DNA from 3 places in the Salegentibacter sp. Hel_I_6 genome. Region 3 is predicted to be linked to each of the others. Evidence: riboswitches for the same ligand, from Rfam matches in the RefSeq annotation. Region 3 holds a riboswitch; each other region holds the start of a gene.
What was found. Region 3 has a riboswitch for thiamine pyrophosphate ahead of FG27_RS03915 (class I SAM-dependent methyltransferase). Riboswitches for the same ligand answer to the same signal wherever they lie in the genome.

Region 1 (10,283 bases), 1.1 Mb from region 3:
CAAACCATCATACCTTTTGCATCCCAAATTGTTTGTTGCTTAGCATCGTAATGTACAGGAAATTTTAAAGTCTCTAGCGCTAAATTGTTCTTTTCATTTGAATTCATAACTTGATATTTACAATTATTTTTCGCAAAATTAGTTGCAAATATTTCAGCAGAAGTTATTTAAAAATTAAGCCTTGGCACCTAATTTTTAAGGGAATGTTAAGCTGAATAAAAATTTAGTTTTAGGAAATAGAAACTTAGTATTTACTTGATTTTCAATTAACCTAAATGCGATTAATCTCACCTATTTTTGAAATGAAAATTGGAAGTAAGAAAAGGGGGCAATTCTGAAATAAGCGTCAAACCCCCTTTTTTATTTTTTTCTGTTTACCGAAAATTATTATTGTTCAAAGTAAATGCTTTCTCCAGATTCGGCCGACTCTTTAGCCTTTTCTAATATTTCTACCACAATAAGATTTAACGGCAAACTGTAAAGGTCAAAATCCCTAATTGTAATATCTTCTTTTACCACTGCGGCTAAATAAGAAAAAGGATCGTCATAAGGCGACTCCCGAGGCTTTAAGTTAATAATTTGCTCAGCTTCACCTTCACTACTTCGAACTTTAACAGTTTTAGCATCACTTGCAATAGCATAAGCCTCACTACCATACACCTCCATATCTTTACGCGAGAAGGTCCAGTCCCAGGAAGCCTGAATTACAGCCTGGGCATTTTTATATTGTAAGATAATTGTGGCTTCATCATCTACGTCTTTATAAATTTCAGGTTTATTTTGGTTGGTTACAGCGGTAATTGATAACGGTTTTTCACCCTTCATTAACCAGGTCATTAAATTAGCACCATAGCACCCAAAATCGAATAAAGCACCAGCTCCATTTTTCTCGGGATCAACCAATATTCCCATAAATTCTTCACTAACCCCAATTTCTTTTGGCCCCTGATGACCAGAATTAACCATAACTTTTCTAATATCACCAAGCTCTCCTTTTTCAAGCATATCATAAACATACTGATTGCTGTTATACCAGGAAGTTTCGTAATTGGTAAGCACGTGAATAGAATGTTGCTTTGCCAATTGTTCAATTGCACGAGCATCTTTAAGCGTTGTAGCAAGAGGTTTTTCTACCATAACATGGATATTGCGCGGCGCGCAGGCTGCTACAACTCCAAGATGTTCGTTGGTAGCACCAAAAGCTGAAACTGCATCAGGTTTTACAGCATCAAGCATTTTTTCTAAATCTGTGTAAAAAAGATCTTCAGCAAGATCGTACCTGTCTCTATATTTTTTAATCAGTTCTTTATTACTTTCGTAGATACCCACAATTTCGATATCGTTTTTATCCTCCCTATTGAAAATCCAATTAACGTGACCGTGAGTTAAACCTGCTACCGCTATCTTTATTCTTTCCTGGCTAAAACTTTGAGAAGTAATTAAACTGAAAAGAATTATTGCGCATGCCTGTTTCATAACAACGTTATTTAAATTGTTTGCTGAAGATAAACTATACTTCTAAAATCACAAATCTATTTAATCAACTTCCCGAACATCTATGATAATGGTAGAAGTATCAAAGTCATATGAGCCGCTAAGTTCTAATATCTCAATTTTGTTGGTTTGATCGTTGTATAGCAATATTTGATCTTTATTTTCTTTTAGAATAAGTTCAGCAAATTCATTGGAATCCTCATTGTAAAAACTCTTTCGGGCAATATGATGCGCTGAAAACCTGGATAACTCTGGCAGATTTTCAAATTCATTTGTAGATAAATTTAGTTTAAAAGCTTGCATTTCTCCCATATAAGTAGAACCTATCACCGGAGTAAAACCAAAAAGAAAATTAGACGCTCCGTTGTTAGATAAATTACCTATAATAGCATTATTTCCCGAAACTTCAAGAGGGCTCACCGTTTTAGTAATTAAATCAATCTCCAAAAGTTTAGACCTATCCAAACTACCAGTATTAGAACTCAAAGCATATAACTTATTATTAAGCAAGCTGCTGGAAAAAGTGGTACTATAATTAAAAGAAATTTCTCCATATTCCAGCACCATAGTTTCGGGATCAATTCTCACTACCCTGCTGGTGTTATTATTATTGAATTCAAACTCATCCCTTACAATTCCTACCAATTTACCATTTTTAGAATCCCAGTCTAAACTATTTAGTCCCGCATTTTCCCCATATATTTCAGCAGGAAAATCCAGAACAAAAATTGAAACTAAACCTGTTGCTTTATCCCTTACCAGAATCCTACCTTGAAAAGGATCAAAAAGTTGCTCATAAATAAAGATTTTTTCGGCCGAAGCAGTTACAGCACTCGGTATCATATTTAGGTTTCCCTGCATTTGTGAAATTGAACCAACCCGGGAAACCTTTCCTGTTTTATTCCCGATCTCATAAAGATTTCCATCGGCGCGTAAAGCTAAGTAGTTAAAATTATCTTCTATTACCACCTCGGGCTCTTCAGGTTTTTCCGATACTTCATCAGGTTTATCTTCTGTAGAACAGGAAACAAAGAGCAAAATTAAGGCAAGAATTTGCAGGAAATTTTTTTTCATATTTATTTTTAGGAGGTATAAAAATAGATAAAATTCCGGTCACTTATTTTTTTTGATTTATCATTTCTGCTAAAAAAAGGGGAATTAGCTTAACCGAATTAAACCGAAATTGAGAAGAAAAATAATCGCTGAAATTTTATTCACACCTGTATTATTTCGTAAAAATATGATGTTGTGTAGCCGTAAAATAATCACAAAAAATTTGATTTAAAGGATGGTTTTTTCGACTTGCTTTTATGCCTAAATATGGATAAATTTCTATAATATTTTGCGAAATGTTTTTTACAGAATTTGAAGCTGAAGTATGAATTTCTTCTAAAAAATCTTCGGTAATAGTTTTCTGACTGGTAATTTTCAGTTCAATATCTTCGGCATACCGAGTTATTTTTTGATTGTGTAGATCGAGGTTTTCTGCAAAGGTTTCCAAAGCATCTATAGATTTAATAACGCTGGCTTCTTCCAGAAAATGTTCGGCCATACCCACATAATTAACCCAAAGGGTGAGATCTGCAAATACTGAAAATGGTACTTTAAAAATATCCTGTGGCTGGTGAAAATCATTATATACAAAACTGAAACGTTTTGGAATTACTGCGCTTTTCACTTCAAAAGAATGGGTAACCGAAGCTTTTAAACCCATGGTATCCCAATCTTCAATAACCCTGACTTTCTCTTTTGGCACCACAAACGATCTTACTTTCGGGGATCCATCTTCGTTAAGCAAAGCCTTGCCTTTTTCAAAAATTTCAGCATTCAAGGTAAAATGGGTTAAATAAGGTGCGCCGGTAGCATAACGCCAGGTTCCGGAAATTTTAAAATCATCACCCAGTTTTTCAGCTTTACCAAAAGTGCCACCACTTCCGCCTAAAATAGTGGTTCCTGATTTTTGAAAAACTTCCTTTGCAGTTTTTGGTTCCAGGTTTCCTATAAAAAAGTTGGCGCCGCTACATAAAGTTACCGTCCAACCCAGGCTGCCATCAATTTTAGCCAAATCCTGAAGTTTGGAAAGTCCGTTAGAAAATGACACCTCCAATCCACCAAAATCTTTAGGCACCCAAATATTCCAGAGGTTTTCCTTTCTAATCCAGTTTAAAACTTCTTCAGGAAAAATTTTTGCGTCAAAGCATAGTTTCTTAAGCGCTTGCAATTGATTCTCGTTTTTCATTATTAATTATTTTACGCCATTTAAAATAGCCGGAAGTACCTACAATAAAAAGGAAAACCGTTAAGCCGGCATAAATGTATAGCTCTTTATAAATAAGTAAAGGAATGGCGATGCTATTGCTAATATTCAGAAAAATCCAGTTCTCCATTTTTCTTTTGGCCATAAGCCACATTCCCGCCCAGGCGAATCCGCTTACCGTGGCATCCCAAAACGGAACATCAGAATCGGTATGAAATCGAAGCCAGTAAGTCATTAGCGTAAAACAAGCCAGAACAATTCCAAAAGCTTTAAGGAGATCTTTTTTATCTGAATAGGAAATTGGGGTTTCTTTAGCTTTTCTCCCGAATTTCCAATAAAACCAGCCATAAATGCTCATCACCAGGTAATACAGATTAAGGATAATATCGGCATAAAGTTTTGAGCGGTACATTACAAAAAGGCTTATAAGAATGGAAACAATTCCGAATAAATAATTATGGATATTGTTTTTTCGCGCCAATAAAACCTGAACCACGCCAAAAATAGTTCCGATAGCTTGTAACCAGGTAAGTTGTGTAAAAAAATCCTCTATCATTGTTGTATTGTTCAATGAAATGAGGTGATGAAGTAGCTAAAAATTACAGGGATGCAACTTTAGTTTTAAAAATCCCTACGCCGGCATTATCCAGATCAGGTTCAGAGTAAAAACTCCCGGGTATCATCTCAGCCTGCCTTATGGCAAGCACCCCATTTCCAGTGCAAAGCTATAATAATATTAGGAGAATTTCCGTTAAATGATCAATATCTAAAAAGTGACCTCGCCAAGAATCGAACTTGGATCTAAAGTTTAGGAAACTTCTATTCTATCCGTTGAACTACGAGGCCTTTTAAGCGGTACAAAAATAATAATGTTTTCAGAAATTCATCATATTATAAACCTAAAACTTCAGGCAATTGCATTGCTTTTACTAACTTTATTTTAAGTATGTTTTAAACTTATATTTATAATATGAAAGCTATTTTTCTAAGCCTGGTTACAATTTTTATTTTATTAAGCTCAACTTGTGATCGTGAAAATACAGAAGGACAAATGCAACTTACCGGAACTATAGAAAGCCAGGGAATGACCTCTTATCAATATGGCACCCACATTTTAAATTCAGAAGAGGAATTTTATGCTCTAAAAAGTGATAATTTAAACCTTGATGAATTCGTTGGAAAACAAGTTAATGTTTCCGGTTCAAAAATAGAGGGTTACCCTGTAGATGGAGGTCCAGATTATATTCTAGTTACAGAAGTTAGCGATTAGTAAAGTACCGCAGGGTAATCCCAATAAGTTTTGAAGCAAAACATTTTAATTCAAGCCAAATTGATGAGCATTTTGTTCTCGATCATAGCCTAAATTCTTATTTTTTATTATGTAATGCTATATTTGCGGAAAAAGTATAAATGAAAAAATCACTCCTTTCCGCAGTTTTATTTAGCCTTTTTATATTATTTTCTGCCAATGCCCAAATTGATGAAGATCAAACCGGCGCCTGGTATATGTATTTCTGGAATACAGAATTCGGGGAGAGCCAATGGGGACTTCAGGGAGATATTCAATATAGAAACTGGGATTTAGGTGGAGATTTGGAACAATTGCTTATTCGCGGCGGACTTACCTATTCTCCCAAAAATGCCGCTGTAAAATTCACGCTGGGATATGGAAATATCACCACAGGAACTTTTGGCGAAAGCGATGAAACTTCAGGTGAAAGCAGGATTTATCAGGAAGCTTTACTTCCGCATAAATTAAGTAGCAGGTTTTATCTCACTCACCGTTTTAGATATGAGCAACGTTGGGTAGAAAACCAGGACTTTAGAACCAGATACCGTTACAACCTGTTTTTAAATATTCCACTAAATCAGCCAAACCTGAATAAAGACGCTATTTACCTTGCCCTATATAACGAATTATTTATTAACGGCGAACGGAAAATTGGCGATGGCAGAAGTGTTGAGTTATTTGATCGAAACCGATTTTACTCTGCGCTGGGATATGCCTTAAAAGACAATTTAAAATTGCAGGCCGGGTATATGACCCAAACTACAGATAATGTTAGTAAAGGCCAGATTCAACTTAGCCTGCACCATACTTTTTAAATAATTCAGCAGAGTTTCGCTATCTTTAGCTTTTAATCAGAAACCTGCCTTATGAAGCAATTTTTACTCTTCACCGCTTTGGTATTTACCTCAAGTTTAAATACTGAAGCCCAAAATTCTAAAATTAGCGGAGACGCTTTTGCGCATACTTATTCCATTGTTGCACGAGATGCAAAAACCGGTGAAATGGCTGTTGGAGTTCAAAGTCATTGGTTTTCAGTTGGACCACTAGTAGCCTGGGGAAAATCGGGGGTTGGTGTAGTCGCCACACAATCCTTTGTAAACCCCGCTTTCGGGCCAGAAGGCTTAAAGCTTTTAGATAATGGCTTCACTCCTGAAGAAGCTATAGAAACCCTTATCAATAATGATGATGGTCGTGATTTTAGACAACTTGCCATATTGGGAAAATCGGGAGAAAATTCAGCTTATACGGGTGAAAAATGTGTAGCAGAAGCCGAGCATGTTAACGGAGATAATTTTTCTGTTCAGGCGAATATGATGTTGAATGATGATGTTGTGCCGGCGATGGCCAGGGCATTCACTGAAAATGTAAACTTACCTCTAGCCGAAAGAGTTGTGGCTGTTTTAAAAGCTGCACAGGATGCCGGTGGTGATATCCGTGGAAAGCAATCGGCAGCATTAATTGTAGTAGGCCCTGAGAAAGTTGAAGAAATCTGGAAAGATAAAAAAATAGACCTTAGGGTAGATGATCACGAAAATCCCATAAAAGAATTAGATCGTTTGTTAAAAACTGCAAGAGCTTATGAATTCATGAACCGTGGCGATCTGGCTATGGAAGAAGGAAATGTAGAAAAAGCCCTCGAAGAATATGGCACTGCAGAAAGCATGTTCCCAAACAACCTGGAAATGAGATTTTGGAAAGCGGTAGCCCTCGCCAATAGTGACCGGCTGGAAGAAGCAAAGCAAATCTTTAATCGAATTTTTGATGAAGATGAAAACTGGCGCATAATGCTAAAGCGCTTACCAAAAGCCGGACTTATAGATGTTACAGAAGAGGAATTGAAGATGCTTACTGAGTAACTCTCATAGATTTAGTATCTTTAAAACTTAAAATAATACTGTTATGAAAATTACCTTTAATAAAATTTTTCTTGGACTTTCAGTAGTAGGGATTACTGCTTTTACTTCCTGCAAAGACGAAGAAAAAACACCGGAAACTGAAGAGAATAGACCCAATACAGAAATGAGTGGTAATAGCTCCGGAAATGCGGAAACTCCAGATGTAAATCCACCGCACGGCCAACCCGGTCACCGTTGCGATATGCCGGTTGGGGCTTCTTTATCTGGCAGCACCAATACAAATACTGATGCTGGTTCTTCTTCAGAGATGACTACTTCCCCTATTAGAATGAAAGAATCAAAACCCTCTAAAAACCCTCCTCACGGTGAGCCTTACCACGACTGCTCTATTCCTGTTGGAGGTGATTTGAAAGGATAAGTTTTGATTCCAAAAAATAAAAAAGCTGCCTGGAAAGTTTCATAATAGTCATCCTGAACTTGTTTCAGTATCTAAGTTGTTGATGTGCTTATCAAGACATATTAGAAGCTGAAATAAATTCAGCTTGACGAGAAAAATAACTTTCCAGACAGCTTTACTTAAAGTAATTAGAACCTAATCTAACCCACCTTTTCTCTCGGCATCTCTTGGCTCTGGCCAGGTCATTTGCTCGCCAGATCTTCTGCTAATTGGCAACACGGCTTTTTCCCTTGATGAAGTTTCAGGATCTTCGCTAGCCATATAGGTCATAATTGCGGTTAAGATCACGTTGCTTCGAACATCGTCAAAAACAATTTTATCGTAAGTATCTAAATTGGTATGCCAGGTATAATTCCAATAAGACCAGCTTAAAGAACTCAGCATAAATGCAGGCGCACCGGCAGCTACAAAAGAAGCATGGTCAGAGCCTCCACCAGAGGGAGTTCCTGGGAAAGAAGTTTCAATTTCTCCTTTTATCTCCTGCGGAACCGGCTCCAGCCATCTTCCTATATAATCGTATGCATGAAGAAATCCCTGTCCGCTAATATTTTTTACTCTTCCTGTTCCATTATCCTGGTTGAATAACGCCTGAACATTGGCTACAATTTCAGGATTATCTTTTACAAAAGCGCGAGAACCATTAAGTCCCTGCTCTTCGCTTCCCCAATGCCCGGCGATAATTGTACGCTTCGGGTTTGGATATAGTTTTTTAAGGATTCGCATCGTTTCCATCATCACCATAGTTCCGGTAGCATTATCGGTTGCGCCGGTTCCACCATCCCAGGAATCAAAATGCGCTGAAAGAATAATATATTCTTCAGGTTTCTCGCTACCTTCAATTTTTGCAATAGTATTAAAAGTTGGCACTTCTCCAAGATCTTTAGATTCTGCTACCACCTTAATTTCTGGGGCATTATCATTTTCCGCTAAACGGTAAAGCAATCCGTAATCTTCCAAATTAATATCTATTGTAGGAATTTTACTGGTATACCCACCAAAAACTTTATTAGCACCAAACCCATGAGACCAGTTAGAAGTTACAATTCCCGCAGCGCCTGCTTCTTCAAGTGCTTTTGGCAATTCGCGGTAGCCATAACCGGTTTTTTCAATTCGGTTTCTCCAAAGAGAATCAGCTTCTTTTATACTTTTCTGCATATTTTCCCAGGACTTTTCGGTCGCCCATTCTTCCCAGTTATATGGAGGTCTTCCGGTAGGTTCGTTTACAGAGATCATTACAAATTTTCCTTTTACGGAAGAAAGCATTTCGGCGAATGCCGTAGAATCTGTAGCTTCAGGTAAAATAACCACCTCAGCGGTCACTCCTTTTTTTCCGGTTGAAGGACTCCAGGCCAATTGACGCCCCTGTAACGTTCTCAATCTTGGTTCTACAAGGTCAATATGAGTGATCCCACGCTCCCAGCCACGCCAGGTGCCATATTCTTCATTTTCAGCCGAAATTCCCCAGCTATCATATTTTTTTACCGCCCAATCATGAGCATTTTTCATTTGCGGAGTTCCTACTAATCTAGGTCCCACTACATCTACAAGTTCGTGAGCAAGTTCTTCTAATTTCGAATTATCATTGGCCTCATTAACAATTTTATCGACCATTTCTTCCTGTGCCTGTACCTGCAATGCACCTGCTATAAGGAATAAACTAAAAAGGTTTCGTAAGTTTTTCTTCATTCTGTTTTAATTAATTTTTAATATTTAAGGCTAAAGATAAGACATCAGGAACCTCGCGGCAAGTCTTCAGTAATTAAAGCATAAAGAAGAAGAATGTTAATTAGGTTCTCACCTGGGCTTTACTCTTTTTAGCATTTTAACTATATTGGCAGAGCTTAAAAAAATCAAACCCACAATCCCTTAATTCCATGAAAAAACTTCTACCTTATTCATCTAAAATTAAATTTCACCTTCTTTTCTTAACATTATTAAGCTTTAGCTATAGTGCAATTTCGCAAACTAGTGAACTTTCATTAGAAAAGATTATGCAGGATCCTAATTGGATGGGTACTTTCCCCTCTAATATAAAATGGAGTGCCGATAGTGAAACCCTATATTTTGATTATAATCCTGAAAAAAATGCACAGGATTCCCTTTATAAAATTGATCTAAAAAATACTTCAGAGATCAGTAAAGTTAGCCTGGAGGAAGAACGAAAAATAATTCCCGGATACGGCGATTTTAATAAGGACAGAAGCAAAAAAATCTTCAGCAAAAAAGGAAATCTGGTAATATATGATCAAAAGTCTGGTGAAACAACCCAGTTATTAGATCTCTCAGAAAGTATTTCGAATGCCGAATTTATGGAAGATGAAAACAAAATAAGTTTTATCTCGGGTGAAAATGCGTTTATCTACGACAGGAAAGCGGGAAGCATTAAGCAACTTACCAATATATCTAAAGGCAAGGCTGAAGAAGATAAAGAAGATAAAACTTCAGAAAAAGATGCCTGGGTAAGAGATGAAAATCTGGAACTTCTGGAAGTGGTAAACAAAAGAAAAACAGATAAAGAAAGCAGGGATGCTTACAAAGAAGCTACTGCAGAGGTAGAAGCTTATACTTTTTACCTTAACGATAAAGATCTTAGCAATTTACAGGTTTCTCCCAATGGTAAATTCGCAACATTCAAGCTTATTACTCGAGAGCGAAATGGTAGTACCGACGTCCCTAATTATGTAGATGAATCTGGTTATACTGCTAACCTTCCTGCCAGAAGCAAAGTTGGCGAAGACAAAACCAGTATTGAAATGGCTATCTACAATTTTGAAAAGGATACAGTTTATACTCTAAAAACAGATAATTTGCCTGGTATTACTGATTTACCAGACTATGTAAAAGATTATCCTGATAAAGAATGGGAGGAAACTCAAAGAGAAGTTGCCCCTACTACCGTTTATTTTTCAGGGAATGGCGAACATGCCG
Region 2 (10,283 bases), 860 kb from region 3:
TAGTTTTTAAAAATCTAACCAACAAATAAATTTCCGTTGATTGCTTTTTGCCCTACCAAAACCTTCAACGGAAATTTTTAAAATAAACAGCCGGAATTTAAGAGAAACCAACTCCTTCGGCACCAGTTAATAAATGTGTAAAGTAGCGTAGAATTCTGTATATTTATCGAAAGATGAAATGCTTAATCGGAGAGCAGACCTTTTGGTCTATTAACTAACACTAACTATCGAATAAGCAAATTGAGGGATTTAGATGATTTTATTTTATAAGTACTGGAAAATGGATACCACCCAATGACAGATTAATAAATAATTTAGATTGTCATTGAAGAGAGACCTTTTACGAGGTCTCTTTTTTTATACTTATTTTTAAACCCAATGAATTTTAGATTGTTAAATTTGCAAGACGGTTTAAATTAAATATCAATGACGAAAATTCTTATAGTTGAAGATGATGTTCCTTTTGGAACTATGCTTAAAACATTTTTAATCAAACGCGACTATGAGGTTGAATTGGTTTTTTCTGGAGTAGAGGCTTTTAAGAAACTTAAAGAAGACATCTTTCATCTTATTCTTTCAGATGTGAGATTACCAGACACCAGTGGTCTTGATATTTTAAAACAGGTTAAAGCAGAAAATTCTGAAACACGGGTTATTATCATGACCGGCTATGCGGAAATTAGCATGGCAGTTGAAGCCATGAAAAATGGAGCTTTTGATTATGTTTCCAAACCTTTTAGACCAGAATCTATATTACAAACTATAGAAAATGCTTTAACACACACCCAGGTACAAACCGCTGCACCAACGAAACCAGAAAAACAGCAAAGATCCAACCAATCGCAAGATACCAGTTTTGTAAAAGGCGTAAGTGAAGCTGCAATTAAGTTAAGCGATTATATAGAACTTGTTGCACCTACAAATATGTCAGTTTTAATTATGGGTGAAAGTGGAACTGGTAAAGAGCAGGTGGCAAAAAGTATTCACGAACAAAGTAAACGAGCCGGTGCTCCTTTTATCGCTGTAGATTGTGGTGCAATCCCAAGGGAATTAGCTTCCAGTGAATTTTTTGGTCATTTGAAGGGGTCTTTTACCGGTGCAATAAATGATAAAACAGGACATTTTGAAGCGGCCAATGGCGGGACACTCTTCTTAGACGAGATTGGAAACTTAAGTTATGAGCTTCAGGTGCAACTTTTAAGGGCGCTTCAGGAAAGAAAAATAAAACCGGTAGGCAGTAATAACGAGATCCAGGTAGATATTCGCGTAATAACTGCCACCAACGAGGATCTTGCCCAGGCGGTAAAGGATGGGGAGTTTAGAGAAGATTTATATCATAGATTAAATGAATTTTCTATAAAGGTGCCAGCGCTTAAAGATAGAAAAGAAGACTTAATGCTTTTTGCTGAATATTTTTTAGAAGAAGCTAATGCCGAATTAGAAAAGAATGTAATTGGTTTTACTGAAGAAGCTTTAAATGCTTTTAAAAGATATAATTGGCCTGGTAATTTGAGGGAATTAAAAAATATGGTTAAACGAGCCGTACTTTTAACTCAGGATGACTTGATTCCTCTGAAAGTGCTGCCTCATGAAATAGCCACTGCAACCCAAACTAATACTGAGACCGAATACGGTTTGTTTAAAAATAAGAATGAAGAACAGCTTATTTTAGACGCGTTGGAGAAAGCCGGTGGTAATAAAAGTAAAGCGGCAAGGTTACTTTCTATAGATCGTAAAACACTTTACAACAAGCTTAAACAGTATGATATTAAACTTTAATTTCCTGTTCCAGCTCTTCCATTAAGTTTAGAATATCACTCTTAAGATCCTGAAATTCAATTTCGGAAAAAACTTCGTGCTGCTCAAGCCTTTCTAATTGTTTGGCCTGGTTTGTAGCATTTATTTGCTTTAACATAGGCACCATTTTATGAGCAAGCCGAGCTACTTCTTTTTGGTCATTTTTATTCCGCGCAATTGCTATCAATTCTATTTGCGACCTTGTGCTTTCTATAAAAGCTTCTAGAATAGTTTGCACGGCTTTCTGATCTCCGGCTGAAAAATCATAGATATCCTGGAGGTCGTAGTTATTGTTTTTGGAATGCTGTAGGTTATTATTCAGCTTTTCCTTGAGATCGAGTTTAAAAATTTCAGCAATACTTTTTTGAAGCCGTGCTGGTTTATAAGGTTTTAATAGGCTGTTGTTGAAACCTGCAAGCTGGTATGTTTCAGCATCAATATTGGTACGCCCAGATAACGCGATAACCGGTAGATCCTCAATTTTGTGGCTTTTCCTTATATTTTTAATGAGGTCAAAACCATCCATTTCCGGCATTTGTATATCTGTAAGTACCAGTGAGTATTTTTCGGTTTCCAACTTTTTAAGGGCATCACGGCCATTCAAAGCTGTGTCACATTGCATTCCCATAGATTTTAGAAGTTCTCGCGTAAGGGAAAGCTGTGATGGTTCATCGTCAACAATAAGTGCGGTTTTCCCGGTGAGATCAGGTAATTCTGGAGTTGCAGGTTTGTCTGAAGTTTTTATGGTTTCCACGGGTAGTTTTCTGACCGGTATAAAGACGGTAAATTCACTCCCTTCTCCTTGTTTGCTTTTCAGTTTTAAATCGCCTTTTAGTAATTCAGTAAGGCTTTTAGTAATAGCAAGTCCCAATCCTGTACCGCCGTAAACTTTTTCAATGCTAGTATTTTCCTGTGAAAATTCTTCAAAGATCTCCTCTTGTTTCTCTTCGGAAATTCCAATCCCGGTATCTTTTACAGAAATAATTAAACAGTAGCTATCTTCAATTTCTTTCTTTAAATGAATATTGACCTTAATTTCTCCCTCTTTGGTAAATTTACTGGCGTTAGTAATAAGGTTCGTGATAATTTGTTTTATTCTAAAGGGGTCGCTAAGTACACGGGTGTCGGTTTCTTCTGAAGCTTCAAAAATCACCTCAACATTTTCGTTTTTTGTTGCGGGTAAAGCATTATAAACTGTATCTTTTATAAGTTTTGCAGGATTAAAAGGTAATTTTTCAACGGTCATTTTTCCTGCTTCAAGTTTAGAAAGATCTAGTAAGTCATTTACTAAATGCAGGATAAAATTAGACGACTTTTTTACCTGGTCTAAATAGTGAATTTGCTTATTGTTTAAAGAAGATTTTTCAATGAGATCTGTATAACCAATAAGCGTGTTTAACGGTGATCGCAAATCATGGGTTATAGCTGCCATAAATTTCTCTCGCTTAATTAGTAAACTTTCAGCGAAATCCTTGGCGTCTTCTAACTGCATTCGGTATTTCTGGCTTTTTGCGATGTCTTTAATTATAAAAACAAGAGACAATAATATAATAATGAAGCTAACAATTCCAGCAACCAAGAATATTTGAGAGCTTTCTTCTACCATAGTTTGCGAAACTTTTGCTCGCTGTACAGAAGCTTCTCGTTCTTCCAGTTCAATTTTTCCCAGCAAACCTCTTAGTTGCTGGTTAATAATCTTATCGTTTTCCAGAAATTCCTTTTCCTTTTTGTCTACGGTATCTTGAAATCTCCGGTTAGCAACTTCCAGTTCGCTTAAAACATTTCTAACCGAACCAATTATAGAATCTGCAGTACGGTTAGTTAACTTTTCGGCATTGTCTTCCCGCGAATATTCCAGCCATCTAATTAGGAGCCTACGTTGGTGGGGTTCAAGATTTGCGAAACGCCGGTTGTAGTTATAATCATCAAAAGAAGGATCTATTTTTTTTAGTTCATTTAAAACCTGGGAATAATAATTTTGGTTGCGTTGCTGCTCCCGGAGTTCATAGAGTTCCTGTAAATTGGTAGTTTTATCTGAAAGTAATTCGCTAATACTATCCAGTTCTTCCTTAATGGAACTATCTGAATAGCCTGTTTTTAAACTTTGTATATCAAGCTGAATGCTGTCTATCTGGTTTTGATATTTCTCAAGATCGGCTTCATTTCCCGTTTGAATAAGCTGCCTGCTTAAATTTTCAGTTTCATAAAGGCTGGTAGTAATATCGCTCAGCATAAAAAGCTGTTCGTTATTATTGTTATTATTTTCTGAAACCTGGCTAAAAGCAACTACCTGTTTCCATACAAACCAAACAGCAATAGCAGCCAGGGCGGCTATCAAAAGATATCCGCCTATTACTTTATAAGTTATAGAGCGTTTTGTATTTCGCATAGGTTTATAAATACCAAAATTACACCATTTAAATGATTTGAAATAAAATTATGGAATTTCCATAAAAGTTTTATACATTTGCAGCAAATCTCAAAGGGGTGCCGCTTAAGTGTGGCTGAGATCATACCCAAAGAACCTGGGCAGGTAATGCTGCCAAGGGACACGCGCCAAAAGCGCAAACGTATGTACTCCTGAAAATGCCAAAACACCGGTGGGCAATTTCAGGAATTTTTTTATCTAATTTTTAACCAAAGAATAATAGCCCCTTTTATTCGTAAATAATTTCTTACGAATGAAATCTTTATTATTTTTTACCGGCCTCTGCCTAATTTCTTTGCAAGCCGTAGCTCAAACGCATGTTTTAAAGGGTAAAGTAACCCGTGGTCAAACGCCCGTTGAAGGAGTGGCCGTTTATGCTGTAGAATCTGGAGAAGGCACTGCAACCGACGAGAATGGAATGTATAGCCTTCAGCTGGAAGAGGGAGAGTATAATCTTGTTTTCTCCTACGGAAATCAAAAAAGTCTTAGCTTAAATCTTGATCAGGATAAAACCTTAAATGTAGACCTTACTGATGCCCAGGAGGTGCTTGATGAGGTTTTTCTTTCCTCGGTAAGGGTAAACGCAAAATCGCCAATAACTTACAGCAATCTTACGAATGAGGAAATTGAAAACCGTAATCTGGGCCAGGATATCCCAGTGCTTATGAATTATATGCCAAACGTGGTTACTACTAGTGATGCGGGCGCCGGCGTTGGTTATACCGGGATTAGGGTTAGAGGGAGCGGCCCCACCAGTACAAATGTTACCATAAACGGAATTCCTTATAATGATGCAGAAAGCCTTGGAACTTTTTGGGTAAATCTTGGTGATTTTGCTTCTTCGGTAGAAAACCTGCAATTGCAACGTGGTGTGGGAACTTCTACAAATGGGGGAGGAGCCTTTGGCGCCAGTTTAAACATTCTAACCGATGGTTACAGCGAAGAAGCAAATGCCGAGGTAGCCAATAGTTATGGTTCTTTTAATACCCATAAGCATACGGTTAAATTTAGTACAGGTCTTGTAGACGATCATTGGGAATTTGCCGGACGTGCTTCGCAAATTAAAAGTGATGGCTATATAGATAGGGCCAGTAGTGATCTTAAGTCTTACTTTCTACAGGGAACTTATGTAGATGATAATACACTAATTAAAGCTATTACTTTTGGCGGGAGCGAGAGAACCTACCAGGCCTGGTACGGAATTGATGCGGAAACTCTGGAAAATGACAGAAGATATAATCCTGCCGGAGTTTATACCGATGAAGAAGGAAATACTAAATTTTATGAAAATCAAACCGATAATTATAAGCAGGACCATTATCAATTATTATGGAACGAAGAGTATAATAAGAACTGGTCTTCTAACATTGCCTTTCATTATACTTATGGTCGCGGATATTATGAGGAATATGAGGAAGATGCAACTTTAAATGAATTCGGGCTTGATAATTTTCAGGCAGAAGGAGAAGAAATTACCACCTCAGACCTGGTTGGTACCAAATGGTTGGATAACCATTTCTATGGAAGTGTTTTTAACCTGAATTACCAAGATGAAAACTGGGATGTTATATTTGGTGGAGGCTGGAACCGTTATATCGGCGATCACTTTGGAGAGGTGATTTATACACGATTCGCCAGAAATAACGATCCCTATGAACCTTATTATGAAAATGTAGGAATCAAAACCGATTTCAATCTTTACGGAAAAGCCACCTATGCAATTTCAGATAAACTGGCCGGGTATTTAGATTTGCAAGTTAGAACAATAGATTATGAGACTGAAGGAATTTTATCAGAAGGAAATGAATTTCTGGTAGATGATCATTTTACTTTTTTTAATCCCAAAGCGGGATTAACCTATGCGCTAAATAATGAAAACCAATTCTATTTTTCTTATGCGCGCGCCAATAGGGAGCCAAGACGTAGTGATTATGAAAATGGAGAGCCAGAGCACGAAGAATTAAACGATTTTGAATTAGGCTGGAGACATAATACACCCTCAGTTCAATTAAATACCAACCTATACTTTATGGATTATCAAAACCAATTGGTGTTAACAGGAGGGATAGACGATGTTGGTGCTTTTATTCGTGAAAACAGCGGGAATAGTTATCGTTTAGGTTTGGAAATAGATGCGGTTATAAGACTTTCAGAAAAATTATTTGTGAGGCCAAATCTTGCTTTAAGCAGAAACAGGAATGTAGATTTCATCTCTACCTGGAATGGTGAGCTGGTTGATTTTGGTAATACCGAAATTTCATTTTCTCCATCTATAGTAGGAGCGAACAGTATTACCTATCTACCGGTAAACGGATTGGAATTAAGCATACTTTCAAAATATGTGGGCGAACAGTATATGAGTAATATTGAAGCTGAAACCTCTAAGCTTGATGCTTATTTTGTAAACGATTTTAATATTCAATATACCTGGAGAAATGCACCTTTATTTAAAGAAGTCGTATTTACCGGTTTGGTGAATAACATTTTTGGTGAAGAATATGTTTCTAATGGTTATTACTACACTTTTAATGTAGAAAATCCTGATACTTCAACAGGTTTACAAACATTAGATGGTGCGGGTTATTATCCGCAGGCTACCACAAACTTTTTAGCCGGAATTACTTTAAAATTTTAATTTGTTTGTCACCTTTCTCCTCTTGATTTTTAAGAGGGGGAAGGTTTTTAATTATAAACTTCAATTATATTTCCGCGGCGTTCAATTCGGTAAGGTCTCATTGCGTACTGGCCTTCGCCTTGCAGTAATTCCCCGGTAATAATATTATAAGAGTTCCCATCTTCACAATTACAAGTAGCAACTACACCTTCAACCGTCATGGCTGAACAATTGTTTGGTGGGTGATTAGGATCGCTAAGTTCAAAAGCGGTGTATTGCGAATTGTTTATGTTATACACAACAACACCTCTTATTCCCTCTCTATAAGTTACAAAACTGTTTCCTGGAAATTGTAGATCATTATATTCAGGGAAATCTAAATTTAGTTGTACCCTGAAATTCAAATTAATAAGATTAGGATTGTTAAGAAGGTTGTCATCATTACCGGAGCAAGCACTAAAAAATGTAGCAAATAGAAGCAAAAAGAGCATTTTTTTCATAAGATTAGCAATTTTTTCGCTAAATAATATTATTGTTTTCAAGATGTAAATTTATTATATTTGTTAAACAAATCCCGTCGTGCTATGGGATTTTTTCTATTTATATAAACGATGAAGTTATGAGCAAAGTATCTTATTATACTGAAGAGGGGCTAAAAAAGTTGAAGAATGAACTAAATCAGCTACGTGACGTAGAACGACCAAGAGCTTCTGAAGCTATTGCCGAAGCCCGGGATAAAGGAGATTTAAGTGAGAATGCCGAGTATGATGCTGCTAAAGAAGCACAGGGGCTTTTAGAAATGAAAATTTCGAAATTAGAAGAAGTGGTTGCAAATGCAAGAGTAATAGACGAATCTCAATTAGATACAGACAAGGTTCTAGTACATTCTCACGTGAGAATAAAAAACCAAACCAATGGGGTTGAGGTAAAATATAAATTGGTAGCCCAAAGTGAAGCCGATCTAAAAACAGGAAAGATCTCGGTAGATTCTCCTATTGGCAAGGGTTTACTTGGTAAAAAAGTTGGAGATACAGCAGAAATTGATGTTCCCAGTGGTAAGATGAAATTTGAAATATTAGAGATCTGGAGAGAGTAAGTTTCCGGTTTTAACAGTTTGCAAAATCCTTTTCCCATTCTTTTAACTAAGGTTCTGGTAAAAGGATTTTACTTTTATTATACTAACCAATTCAAAAATATTATGGCCAGTTTATTCACTAAAATCGTAAGAGGAGAAGTGCCTGCATACAAAATTGCTGAAGACAGTCAGTTTTTAGCTTTTTTAGATGTTAATCCAAATGCTAAGGGACACACGCTTTGCATTCCCAAAAAGGAAGTCAATAAGATCTTTGATCTGGAAGAAGAAATGTACCAGGAACTCATGCGTTTTTCTAGAAAAGTAGCTATTGCTTTAGAAAAAACAGTTGAATGTAAAAGAGTTGGTATGGCTGTAGTAGGTCTCGAGGTGCCACACGTTCACGTTCATCTTATTCCCTTGAATTCTATGAGCGATATGGATTTTTCAAAAAGCGTGAAAATGGAGGAAGAGGAATTCAAAAAACTCGCAGAATCAATTCACGTTAATCTTTGATGGAAACCGAAAGTTATAAGTTAAAGCTGGATCTTAGAATAGACTGGAGTGATCTGGATATGTATAAGCACGTAAACAATATCTCCTTTATGCGTTATATGCAATCTGGCCGAGTGAATTTTTGGGAAGCTTCAGGAATTTACGAAATGTATGAAGACAGCAATATGGGCACAATGTTGGTTTCTACGCACTGCGATTTTAAAAAGTCGCTATATTATCCTGGAAAAACTATAGTAAAAACCAAACTGGATTTTATAAAAAATTCCAGTTTCGGCTTAAAGCACCTTATTTTGAATGAAGCCCTGGAAATTTGTGCTGAAGGAAAAGATATAGTGGTTTGTTATGATTTTGAAAAAGATGAAACTTTTAAAATACCTGAAGATCTAAGAACAAAGCTCTCTCAATTTTAAACCTTTCTAAGAGATATTTTAAAAGTAGTGCCTTTATTAATTTCACTTTCGGCTACTTTAATCTTTCCGTGGTGATAGCCTTCAACAATACGTTTTGCGAGAGATAATCCAAGACCCCAGCCTCTTTTTTTGGTGGTATGTCCAGGTTCAAAAATCAGTTTAAATTTATTCTTATCCAGTCCTTTCCCAGTGTCTTTAATAAGAATATGAGCCCATTTTTGATCTTCCTCAATACTAAGATTTAGCTTTCCTTTTCCTCGCATTGCATCTATTGCATTTTTCACCAAATTTTCTATAGTCCAGCTATAAAGTTGCTGGTTTAACATTACTGGAATATAGCCATCTGGCGCATTGATGGAAAAATCTATAAGTCGGGAGCTTCTTGATTTTAAATAATCAAAAGTTTCCCGGGTGGCTTCAAGGATATTAGTCTTTTCCAGGATGGGGGAGGAACCTATTTTTGAAAAACGCTCGGTAATGGTTTCCAAACGATCTATATCTTTTTCCATTTCCTTTATATAAGACTCGTTTACATTTTCCTGTTTTAATATTTCAGTCCAGCCAATTAAAGAAGATAGCGGGGTTCCAATTTGGTGTGCAGTTTCTTTGGCCATACCTGCCCACAGCTTATTTTGTTCACTATTTTTAGTTGTGGTATAGAAAAAATAAACCACCCCAATAAATAGGAACCCAATTAGCACCAAACCTACTGGATAATATTTTAAACTGTTTAAAACAGGGGAATTCCCGTAATAGATATATTGTTTTTCACCATTTCCCAAATCGATAATAATAGGAGCATTTTCAGCTTTCAAATCAGCAAGAAATTGCTCAGCCTGTTTTGTATTTTCTAATTTGTCGGGGTCAATATTGGTGGTATAGGCTATTTCCCCCTCGGCATCTGTATGAATTATAGGAATTGTGGTATTGTTATTTAATATTTCGAGAATAAGATCCAAATCGGCATCTGCAGGAGCGGGATCTCTATCTAAAGCTTCCTGAGCTTTTGCCCAAACACTCATTTTAGCCCGTTCATCTTGTTTTAAGCGTTGAAAGAAAATGCTGGTATTCCATAGTACAAGACCTACTACAATGAAACATGAAATAATAATAAACCAGCGGTTAAAAGTGCGTTCGTCTGTGAAGTTCATACAGGCCTCTGAGCTTTAAAGGATTTAAAGATAAGCGTTTTTAAACGAATTTTATTGCGTGCTCTGGCTTTTCATTCCCTATTGGTTTCGTTACCTTTGCCTAAAAATAAGTATGCTTACAATAGAACCTAAGAAGGTGAGTACTGGCAAGCTTCACCGGTATTTGCTTGGTGCCATTGGCCCAAGGCCCATTGCTTTCGCCAGCACCATTGATGCTGAAGGCCGGCCAAATTTATCGCCTTTTAGCTTTTTTAATGTATTTGGTTCTAATCCACCTACTTTAATTTTTTCTCCT
Region 3 (10,283 bases):
TCCAATGTAGTAACTCCGGGTTTAATATGCGGTGCAAGCATCCCCAGTGTTTTAGATACGATTAAAGCGCTTTCGCGCATCAATTCAATTTCTTCTGAATTCTTGGTAATTATCATATATTGAATTTAAAATCGGCCTAAAAATCCGAATTTCTTCTTTCCTTTTTTTTCCTCCTTGATTATGGATCGGTCTTTTAATCTTTGATAGATCTCACCCCAACCCCACATACCACCTATATTTCGGTCATCTATAAAAATGTCGGCAAGAATCTTGCGACTTATATTTTCTTCAAAAACCTCTTCAGGATAACTTTTGTTAATAGCATAAAATTCAATTCCTCTTTTCCTGCAAAACTGAACAGCTTCCTCCAATTTATCTTCAGCCCTATAGGTCCATAGAATAAGGCGGTGCCCATCTTCCTGCAGTTTTTTTAAGGTTTCAAAGGCGAAAAGTTTTGGTTTCCCAATTTCAGGAAACTTATTTTCCACAATAGTTCCGTCAAAATCTACTGCTATGGTTAATGAATAGGGCATAAGGCAAAATTAGCAAGATTTACCGAGTATTTCTTCGTAAGCGCCTGTTTATTCTGAATATGGGTCTATATATTCTTTTCCTGAAACTATGTTGGCTATATCTTCTTCCAGGCTTTCTACAGAATATTCTACAAATCTATTCACTTCTTTTCCATCTTTTAGGAAAATAATAGTCGGCACACGATGAATTCCATATTCCTCATCAAGCTCACCCGGTGCTTTTTTGGCCCGGTTTACCGCAATATTTGTAAGATTATCTTTATTAAAATCCACTTCATCTAAAAGCTTAAAAAACTTTGGAACTTCATATCGGCTGTCTCCACACCAGGTTCCCATAAACATCAGGATTTCATAATCGTGAATATTATTGGCTATGGTTTTTAAAGCTTTTTTCTTAGGCTCGAAGTGTTCATAACCGGGCTTAAACCAACTTGAATATGGTGGTTTCTCCAGGTCGGCCTGTTTAAATTCTCCTAAAAGAATTTCTACTGAATTACTACGGTTTAAACTTTCTTTTTCTTCAACTACTTCTCCCGAGATTAAGAAAACACTCAAGAATATTAATGCAATTTTATTTATCATTTAAATTAAATTAGGGGATCTTCAGTCATTACTTCCGGCTGATCTATGCCCATTAACTTTAGGATAGTCGGAGCAATGTTCCCTAGCTTACCGCTTTTAATTGATTTTATGTCTTTATCCAATAAGATTAATGGAACCGGACTCGTGGTATGTGCGGTGTTTGGGCTTCCGTCTTCGTTGATCATAATTTCACTATTCCCATGATCGGCGATTATTATGACGGAATAATCATTTTCCAGGGCAGTTTCTGCCACATCTTTTGCGCAAGAATCTACGGTTTCAACAGCTTTTACAGCTGCATCAAAAATTCCTGTATGGCCCACCATATCAGGATTTGCGAAATTCAGGCAAATAAAATCAGCTGATTCGTTTTTAAGTTCTGGAATAATCTTATCCCTAATCTCAAAGGCGCTCATTTCTGGCTGAAGATCGTAGGTGGCTACCTTTGGCGAACTGCACATTAAACGCTTTTCGCCTTTAAATGGTTTTTCCCGGCCGCCGCTAAAGAAGAAAGTTACATGAGGATACTTTTCGGTTTCAGCAATTCTTATTTGCTTTTTCCCCATATATTCTAATACTTCGCCTAAGGTTGACTTAATATTATCTTTCTTGAAAACCACATTTATTCCTTCAAAACTGTCGTCATATTTTGTTACTGTAACATAATATAACGGTAATTTCTTCATATTATATTCCGGAAAATCATCCTGGGTAAGTGCCTGGGTAAGTTGTCTTCCGCGATCCGTTCTAAAATTGAAGAAAATAACTACTTCCTTTTCTTTTAGTGTGGCAACCGGTTCTCCAGCTTCGTTAGTCATCACAATAGGTTCTATAAACTCGTCGCTAACTTCATTATGATAACTTTTGGCGATAGTTTCAGAAGCATTGGTGCTTTTGGTACCTTCCCCTTTAACGATAAGGTCATAGGCTTTTTTCACTCTTTCCCAACGTTTATCACGGTCCATCGCGAAATAACGGCCTATCACTGAAGCAAGCTTTCCGTTGGTTTTCTTTAAATGTTCTTCAATTTCTTTAATAAAAGCTTTTCCTGAGTGGGGATCTACATCACGACCATCGGTGAAAGCATGTACGTATTTTTCTTTTACACCAAATTCTTCAGCTGCAGAAAGTAAACCTTTTAAATGATTAATATGAGAATGAACTCCACCATCACTCAAAAGTCCCATGAAATGTATGGGTTTGTTATTTTTTATCGCATAATTAAATGCCTCTTCCAGCACTGGTTCATCTTTTAGCGTATTTTTTTCAACCGCCATGTTTATTTTCACTAAATCCTGGTAAACAATACGGCCGGCGCCTAAATTCATATGTCCTACTTCACTATTTCCCATTTGTCCTTCTGGAAGCCCAACTTGCATGCCATCGGTGCGCAATTCGGCGTGAGGATATTTCTCCAATATGCTATCCATGAAAGGAGTTTTTGCTTTGGAAATAGCTGAAACGTCGGGGTTTTGAGTGATTCCCCAACCATCTAAAATCATTAGTAGAACTTTCTTATTCATAATATTAATTGGTTTGGGGGTAAAGATAAAAACAAATTGCCGGTATGCTAAATGCACACCCGCTAATGTTTTATTAAATATGGTTGTATCGGCTTTATTTTTATTCAATCCAGGCTTTTTAAAAGCTTTAGATGGTGCTTAACCATAAAATTTAAAATTTTAACAATTATCAATATACTTTGGAATACTTTTTTAGTCTAAGATGCGTTTCTATAAAATATCTATATTCCTGCTTAATATGTTGAAATTTAGATTTATAGGCTTAAAAATGTTAAAATTTGGATTCTAAAGGCTTAAAAATTTGATTGAACATAAAATTTTGTATGTTGGCATCACATTTGGAATAATTTAAGAGAACATTAATTTAAAACAACGTGTATGATTTATAGACTTCTGACTGTATTTGCCGTATTAACCTTCTCTTTTGCATTTACAACGACAGATAATTTAGATTCCAGAATTGATAATTCAGAATTAGAAGCAATCGCTTCTACAATTTCCAAAGAAAATACCAACACCAGTTTTAAAACAAAAGTCGCTACTTTATATAGCGAATTTTCTACGAATAATGCCAGTATCCCGGCAATGCCAGTTTTTGAAAAGGCTATGAAAGGATATGAGCAATTGGAAGAAAAGGGTAAAGTAGGAAAGAAAATTCTTACTGTAGTAGATTTCGGACTTTCCTCTACCAAAAAGCGTATGTGGATTATGAATATGGATACTAAAGAAGTTTTGTTTCATACTTATGTTTCTCACGGAAAAAATACCGGTGGTGAATTCGCTACTAAATTTTCTAATACTGTGAATTCCTTGCAAAGCTCCCTTGGTTTCTATGTAACTGCTGAAACCTATTATGGAAAAAATGGATTATCGCTTTTTATAGATGGTATGGAAAAAGGCTTCAACAGTAATGCTCGTAAGCGTTATGTTGTAATTCACGGTGCCGATTATGCTGAACCTAATTTTATAAATAGAATTGGTCGTTTAGGAAGAAGCTACGGTTGTCCAGCAGTCCCAAATACAATTGCCAAAGACGTGATAGACACTATTAAAGAAGAATCTGTAGTATATATTCACAAAAACAATAAAGATTATTTAAATAATTCTCCACTGCTTAATTAATTATTATCAGTGAGTAATTTATAGATGGCAGCATCTCTTTTGTAGATATCTTCTGCAAAACGGGTGTTGCCTTTTTCGTTCCAGGCCGTCCAGTAAAGATGGTGCACTTTCACTTTTTGGGTTATTTTAATCGTTGTAGTTTTTCCTGAATCAAGGATTTCTTCAATTTTTTCGTCGTCGTATTTAGGTTGATCGCTTAATAGCATTTTTGCCAAATCCAAAACATCCTGTACTCTTACGCATCCCGAGCTTTGAGCTCTTAAATTTTTGCTGAAAAGATTCTTGGACGGTGTATCGTGTAAATAAATTAAATGCTCATTAGGATAAATAATCTTCACCAAACCTAACGGATTTGAGGGCCCAGCCTCCTGTCTAAAGGTGTAAGCCTTAACTTTAGATGAAGACCAATCTATCTCACTTGCGTTTAGTCTTTTACCTGTATTATCAAAAATGCTGTAATTTTTCTTTGAAATGTAATCAGGATTTTTTGATGCTGAAGGAATTACATCTTTGTTTTTAATAGTAGGAGGGATAGTCCAGGTAGGATTATAAACGATATGTTCAACTTCATCAGAAAATATTGGTGTTTTTCTGGCTTCGGTACCCACCATAGTGCGATGCGTAGCTACTGTATCCCCATCCTTTACCAGGTGCAGCCGGAAATTCGCAATATTTACAATGATATATTGTTGTCCTAAATCTTTAGGATACCACCGCCAACGCTCTAGGTTCACCAGAATTTGTTCAACCCTGTCCAGATAAGTTTTGTTTAAAGTTTTTATTGTTCCACTTCCAATAACACCATCTGTTTCAATCCCATTTTTTTTCTGAAATTCTTTTATAACTTCTTGTAAGGCTTGATCAAAAGTATCATTACTATCCACAACTTCTTCATCCCAATAACCTAACTCTTTTAGACGTTTTTTAATATTAGAAATTCTAACGTCTTTTTCATCAGCAGCAATACCTTTTCCTTCTTCAGAAATGTAAGTGGGTTCGCTTTCGTTCTTTGCTAGTTCTCGATACTTTTTTAAGCTTCGTTTTAGACCCCGGTAAACTTCATGCTTCGGAACTACTGAATCTATAGCGGCAATGATATCATTTTGCTTAACTCCATACTCTAAAAGCCCGGGTAGATCAATTTTATTACTTTCAACTCCCCAGATGCTATAAATTTCTTTAGGGTTTAATTTCCCTGAATTATAATCTGAAGCTAAGGCGAAGAAGGCATCGGTGAGAATAATTTCAGTAGAAATAAGTTCTTCATCATTTAAGTTCGATAAGTTAGAAAGGGAATTTTCTAAAAATTCTAAATGATAATCTTCTGGGGTAAGTCCATCTTCACTTGCTCTTTCTATGCTTCGGTATAGGTCTTCCCGTAAATTACGATTCGTCCAAATTGGTTTATAATCCCTCCCGGCATAAGTGGAATCGAGTAAATTTTTATGTTTAATACTAATATTTTCAACAGAATTAGAGATTTCGGGAAATTTCGTCGAAATCAAATCGGCTGATGCCAGTGCTTCAACCACTTCTGCTTCTTCCTCTTTTATAGTTTCAATTCCTGGCTCTCTGTTATCATCTCCACAGGAAATAAAAGACAGGAAAAATGAGAGCATTAGGATTCTAAAAAATTTCATAGGAAAAAGCAGGTTGATTGATCTATGTAGGCAGAGAGGGTTAAGCTCTTACATCTTTAAAAGATTCATTCCGGTCAAATTGAACTTCAGCAAAAGGACAAAGCGGCTCAATTTTATAATTGTTCTCCCGAGCAAAGTCAACGCTATGCGAAAGCAATTTTGTGGCAATTCCTTTTCCTTCCAGTTCAGGTCTTACCTCGGTATGATCTATTGTAAGAACATCTTGTTTTTTAGTGTAGGTTAATTCTGCGTAAATGCCTTTTTCGTCTTCCACGAAAAACATTCCACGGCTATCGTTTTCGCGATGTTTAATATCCATAAATTATTTCTTAAAAATACCGTCAACAATTCCGTAGTCTAAAGATTCCTGCGCATCCATCCAGTAATCGCGGTTAAAATCTTTAAGTACTTTTTCTATTTCTTGTCCACAATTGTCAGCAAGAATTTTAGCGCTTAATTCTCTGGTTTTTAGAATCTCGTTAGCCTGAATTTCAATGTTTGAAGCCTGTCCGCGTGCTCCTCCCATAGGTTGATGGATCATTACCTTCCCATGTGTTTGAATGAATCTTCTACCTTTAGTTCCTCCTGAAAGTAGGATTGAACCCATAGATGCCGCTAAGCCACTGCAGATTGTAGAAACCGGACTTTTTAGGCTCTGCATCGTATCGTAAATTGCAAAACCGTCAGTCACATAACCACCCGGACTATTAATAAAAAATTGAATTTCGTCGTCGCCTTCCATATCAAGGTATAAAAGTCGATCTATTACGTGTTTCGCTGATTCGTCGTTCACTTCTCCCCAAAGGAAAATTTTGCGTTCTTCAAGGAATTTTGCGTCTATTAGGTCCTGGGTTTTACCGGGTTTATTGCTCATAAAAAAATGATTTAAAATGAATTGTATTAGAGATTAAAAATAAGATTTATTTGTCGGAACACTTGTTTTTTAATTACCCATTTAACAAGATTTTATCGCTTTTTCCGGGTTTATAGCTGAAGATAAGGGAAATAGAAGAATACCTTATAAAAAGTTCATTTTTCCTTTGGATTTTGAAGGCTATAAACTTTATATTTGCAGGACAGGCGGGAGTAGCTCAGTTGGTAGAGCGTCAGCCTTCCAAGCTGAATGTCGCCGGTTCGAACCCGGTCTCCCGCTCTAAGAAAACCTCAACAGAAATGTTGGGGTTTTTTTGTGTTGAAAAATTTGGAAGAGAAACCACCGGGTGGGAAGCCTGTCCCGATTGAAGCCCGATAGGGCGCAATATCGGGAAACCCGGTCTCCCGCTCTAAGAAAAACTCAACAAAAAAGTTGAGGTTTTTTTGTGTTGAAAAATTTGGAAGAGAAACCACCGGGTGAGAAGCCTGTCCCGATTGAAGCCCGATAGGGCGTAATATCGGGAAACCCGGTTTCCCGCTTTTGATAATGTTTTTTAATCGTCATTCTGAATTTATTTCAGAATCTAACATGTTATACCTCCGAATAAATTTTTGAGCAGTCTCAGAAACAAGATCGGGATAACGATTTTAAAATCTTTTCATACAATCGCAATGAATTTATTTTTTTGCTGAAAAAAAGGGGGCAGCGTTATAATAAGAACGTAAAACCATAGCCTGTTCTATTTTGTAAAACTGAGAAATAACTTTCCACTTCCTTCTTTATTTTGTATTTTTCTCCCGATTAACTGATAAAATTAATTAATAGAGATTTAATAAATAGATAAATTCACGCACGGGGTGCCGCAAGGCTGAGATAACACCCGAAAACCTGATTTGGATAATGCCAACGTAGGGATGCAGTATTAAAACTTCCATTTTAAGACTCCATGTTTTCTGGCATTTTCCGGTAGCGTGGAGTTTTTCTTTTTTAAAAAGTAAAGATGGAAATTGAAAAAAGCAGCCGATTTGAATTACTTCCCGAAAATCATCAAAATTGGCAAAACCGGGAAGAATGGTTTTTTAACCGTAAACATACCGATACGTACGAGCAATGGTACGAAGGGCGGTACAAGCGTGCCGAGGTATGGCAGAAAAAAGTGATGGAGCAGCTTGTCTCTAAAGATAAACGAGTAAAAACCCTACTGGAGTTTGGTTGTGGTACTACACGCTTTACAAGATGGTGGAAAGAAATAGGAATTGAGGCTACCGGCGGCGATATCTCCCCTCTTATGCTCTCACAAGCCGTACATTTGTTTGAGGGAGATCTTGTAATGGCAGATTCTCACCATATGCCTTTTAAAGATCATACTTTTGATTCTCTCGCATTTATAACCACTTTTGAATATTATAAAGATCCCGTAAAAGTTATTCGGGAAGCTGCGAGAGTTGCACAATATGGAATAGCCCTGGGAATGATGAACAGAAATTCTACCAAAGTAGTCCGTCGTCGTGTTCAGGAAATTTTTGGGGCAAACCCATTTTATCTTACCGCAACTTTTTACACCCCTAAGAAACTAGCCAAAATAATAGAGGAGGCTCTCCAGGGCAGGGAGTATAGTATAGAATGGTCATGTACAGGTTTACCAAAATGGTTCCCGGTTCAACAATGGGGTTTGCCATACGGTGATTTTTTCGGTTTGTACGTAAAATTTAAAGACGTAAAATAATGAGTGAGAAATTAGGAAAAATTGCAGAAGTAGAACTAGAGGGATTTATCCTTGAAAATTGCGGGCATACTCGCAAGGAAGTTAGTGTAAAACCCGGGTTTGGGGTAGACGTGTCATTAGTAGATTTACCCAATAAGCTGGCGTTGATATCTACTAGCGATCCGCTTTCACTTATTCCTTCGCTTGGATTGGAAGAATCGGCCTGGCTTTCTGTGCATCTTATGGCTAACGACATGGCAACTACAGGGTTTACTCCACAATATGCCCAGATGGTACTAAACCTTCCCGCATCACTTAGCAGGGAGGATTTTAAAACATACTGGAATTATATCCATCAATTTTGCAAAGAAATTGGGGTGTCTATAACCGGCGGGCATACCGGATTTGTAGAAGGCCAAAATTCAACAATTTCAGGAGGAGGTACTTTTTTTAGTGTAGCTCCCAAAAAAGAAATTATTTTATCCAACCGTGCAGAGGTTGGTGATGTAATCCTGGTGACTAAAACCTGTGCCTTATCATCATCTGCCTTATTAACCATGAGTTTTCCTCAAACTATAAAGAATAAATTAGGAAAACAAACCTATGAGGCAGGCTGTGAAATGTTTGGGCAAACCTCGTCTTTAAAAGACGGGCTTACAGCAGCAGGAACAGGAAGTAAATTTCCCGAAATTCACGCTATGCACGATGTAACTGAAGGCGGCGTGCTGGGAGCAATATATGAAATGGTTAAAGCTTCTGGGAAAGGAGCTTTTATTAATAATGATGCTTTGCCAGTATATTCATGGCAAAAAGAAGTTTGCGAACTTTTTAACCTGGATTACAGGGAAATTATAGGGGCAGGTTCAATGATTATATCCTGTGAAAAAGGAAAAGAACAACAAGTAATATCGCGTTTAAAAGCTGAGAATATTGACTGCTCAGCAGTTGGTGAAATTAAGGGGGAAGAAAAGGGTGTTAAAATTAAAAAGGGAGAAGAGTTGAAAGACCTGGCCTATAAAACCGAAGACCCTTATTGGAAAGCTTTCTTTACGGCGATTAAATCTAGTTGGAAATAATGGAAAGTAAAGGAATAAAAGGAGGAATTTATCTGGTGATAGACCCACAGATGGGAGAGGTTATTTTATTAAATAAGCTACAGGAAATTTTGGAGAAAAGTGAAATCGCTGCGGTTCAACTATGGGATAATTTTAAAAGTATAGATAACCAATCTTCACTTATTAATAGCATTTGTAAACTTTGTCAGGCAACAGATACCCCTGTTATACTAAACAACAACTGGAAACTTTTAAAACAAACGGCTGCCAATGGAGTGCATTTTGATGAAATCCCTAAGAATTTCCAGGAGATTAAAAAAAACATTTCGTCTGATGTATTACTTGGGTTAACCTGTAATAACAACCTGAAAACTGTAGAGTGGGCTGAGACTAATAACCTGGATTATATTTCTTTTTGTTCAATTTTTCCTTCCTCAACAGCGAATAGTTGCGATTTAGTAGATTTTGAGATTATTAAGGAGTCCAGGAAACTTACACAAATGCCAATATTCCTGGCTGGGGGAATTAAGCCTGCAAATATGCATTTGCTTAAAGAGTTGGATTTTGAGGGCGTCGCGGTGATTTCAGGAATAATGAGTGCCGAAAATTCTTCGATTTCGGCAGAAAATTATAATTCAGAATTAAAAAATATAAAAAATGAGAACTTCAACAATAAATAAATTATGCTGTCCTTATGATAAAGAGGACCTGGAACTCACAACAATTTCAAAAGATTTGGAGGGGAAGATTATAGAGGGTTTTTTAAGTTGCAAGAAATGTAAACGTATTTACCCTATTATAAAAGGGATTCCAATTATGAACCCCGATGAATACCGGGAATTTAAACTGGAAGCTCCACTTATGGAAAAATGGAACAAGCATTTAAAAGCTAAGAAAATTGAAAATTTTAGATTGGTAGCTAAGGATACAGATGTGGATAGTTTAAAAGAATAATATTTCAGCATAAAAAAATCCGGAAACTAAAAGCTTCCGGATTTTTAAATTTATAACTAAGAAGATTTTATCCGTTCATAGAGATCAAAAACTCTTCGTTGTTTTTAGTTTGCTTAATCCTGTCGTTAATAAACTCCATCGCTTCAATAGGATTCATATCGGCAAGATATTTACGTAGTACCCACATTCTTTGTAGGCTAGCTTCGTCCAATAAAAGGTCGTCGCGACGCGTACTTGAAGAAGTAAGATCTATTGCAGGGAAAATTCTACGGTTGGCAATTTTTCTATCTAATTG

Region 1: linked by a shared signal. The riboswitch ahead of pnuC (nicotinamide riboside transporter PnuC) and the one ahead of FG27_RS03915 (class I SAM-dependent methyltransferase) in region 3 are both predicted to bind thiamine pyrophosphate.
Region 2: linked by a shared signal. The riboswitch ahead of FG27_RS07560 (TonB-dependent receptor domain-containing protein) and the one ahead of FG27_RS03915 (class I SAM-dependent methyltransferase) in region 3 are both predicted to bind thiamine pyrophosphate.

What each region holds. Positions count from the first base shown of each region.
Region 1 is NZ_JQNQ01000001.1:1,953,550-1,963,832, forward strand. Features, by position in the region: gene FG27_RS08555 (hypothetical protein) at 1-107, opposite strand, end outside; gene FG27_RS08560 (Gfo/Idh/MocA family protein) at 388-1,476, opposite strand; gene FG27_RS08565 (hypothetical protein) at 1,537-2,568, opposite strand; gene FG27_RS08570 (acyl-CoA dehydrogenase) at 2,720-3,733, opposite strand; gene pnuC (nicotinamide riboside transporter PnuC) at 3,702-4,307, opposite strand; TPP riboswitch at 4,363-4,472, opposite strand; tRNA gene FG27_RS08580 (tRNA-Arg) at 4,526-4,597, opposite strand; gene FG27_RS08585 (hypothetical protein) at 4,722-5,021, shown strand; gene FG27_RS08590 (DUF2490 domain-containing protein) at 5,162-5,857, shown strand; gene FG27_RS08595 (DUF1028 domain-containing protein) at 5,909-6,898, shown strand; gene FG27_RS08600 (hypothetical protein) at 6,942-7,316, shown strand; gene FG27_RS08605 (M20/M25/M40 family metallo-hydrolase) at 7,491-9,041, opposite strand; gene FG27_RS08610 (prolyl oligopeptidase family serine peptidase) at 9,230-10,283, shown strand, end outside.
Region 2 is NZ_JQNQ01000001.1:1,714,708-1,724,990, reverse strand. Features, by position in the region: gene FG27_RS07575 (hypothetical protein) at 1-3, shown strand, start outside; gene FG27_RS07570 (sigma-54 dependent transcriptional regulator) at 427-1,779, shown strand; gene FG27_RS07565 (ATP-binding protein) at 1,769-4,186, opposite strand; TPP riboswitch at 4,271-4,365, shown strand; gene FG27_RS07560 (TonB-dependent receptor domain-containing protein) at 4,479-6,860, shown strand; gene FG27_RS07555 (hypothetical protein) at 6,908-7,339, opposite strand; gene greA (transcription elongation factor GreA) at 7,459-7,935, shown strand; gene FG27_RS07545 (HIT family protein) at 8,038-8,427, shown strand; gene FG27_RS07540 (thioesterase family protein) at 8,427-8,837, shown strand; gene FG27_RS07535 (HAMP domain-containing sensor histidine kinase) at 8,834-9,988, opposite strand; gene FG27_RS07530 (flavin reductase family protein) at 10,101-10,283, shown strand, end outside.
Region 3 is NZ_JQNQ01000001.1:851,515-861,797, reverse strand. Features, by position in the region: gene map (type I methionyl aminopeptidase) at 1-116, opposite strand, end outside; gene FG27_RS03955 (BT0820 family HAD-type phosphatase) at 126-533, opposite strand; gene FG27_RS03950 (thioredoxin family protein) at 582-1,115, opposite strand; gene gpmI (2,3-bisphosphoglycerate-independent phosphoglycerate mutase) at 1,121-2,638, opposite strand; gene FG27_RS03940 (murein L,D-transpeptidase catalytic domain family protein) at 3,017-3,760, shown strand; gene FG27_RS03935 (murein L,D-transpeptidase) at 3,757-5,400, opposite strand; gene FG27_RS03930 (GNAT family N-acetyltransferase) at 5,441-5,719, opposite strand; gene FG27_RS03925 (ClpP family protease) at 5,723-6,274, opposite strand; tRNA gene FG27_RS03920 (tRNA-Gly) at 6,481-6,553, shown strand; TPP riboswitch at 7,118-7,206, shown strand; gene FG27_RS03915 (class I SAM-dependent methyltransferase) at 7,275-8,000, shown strand; gene FG27_RS03910 (AIR synthase family protein) at 8,000-9,055, shown strand; gene FG27_RS03905 (thiamine phosphate synthase) at 9,055-9,714, shown strand; gene FG27_RS03900 (Trm112 family protein) at 9,692-9,988, shown strand; gene rho (transcription termination factor Rho) at 10,056-10,283, opposite strand, start outside.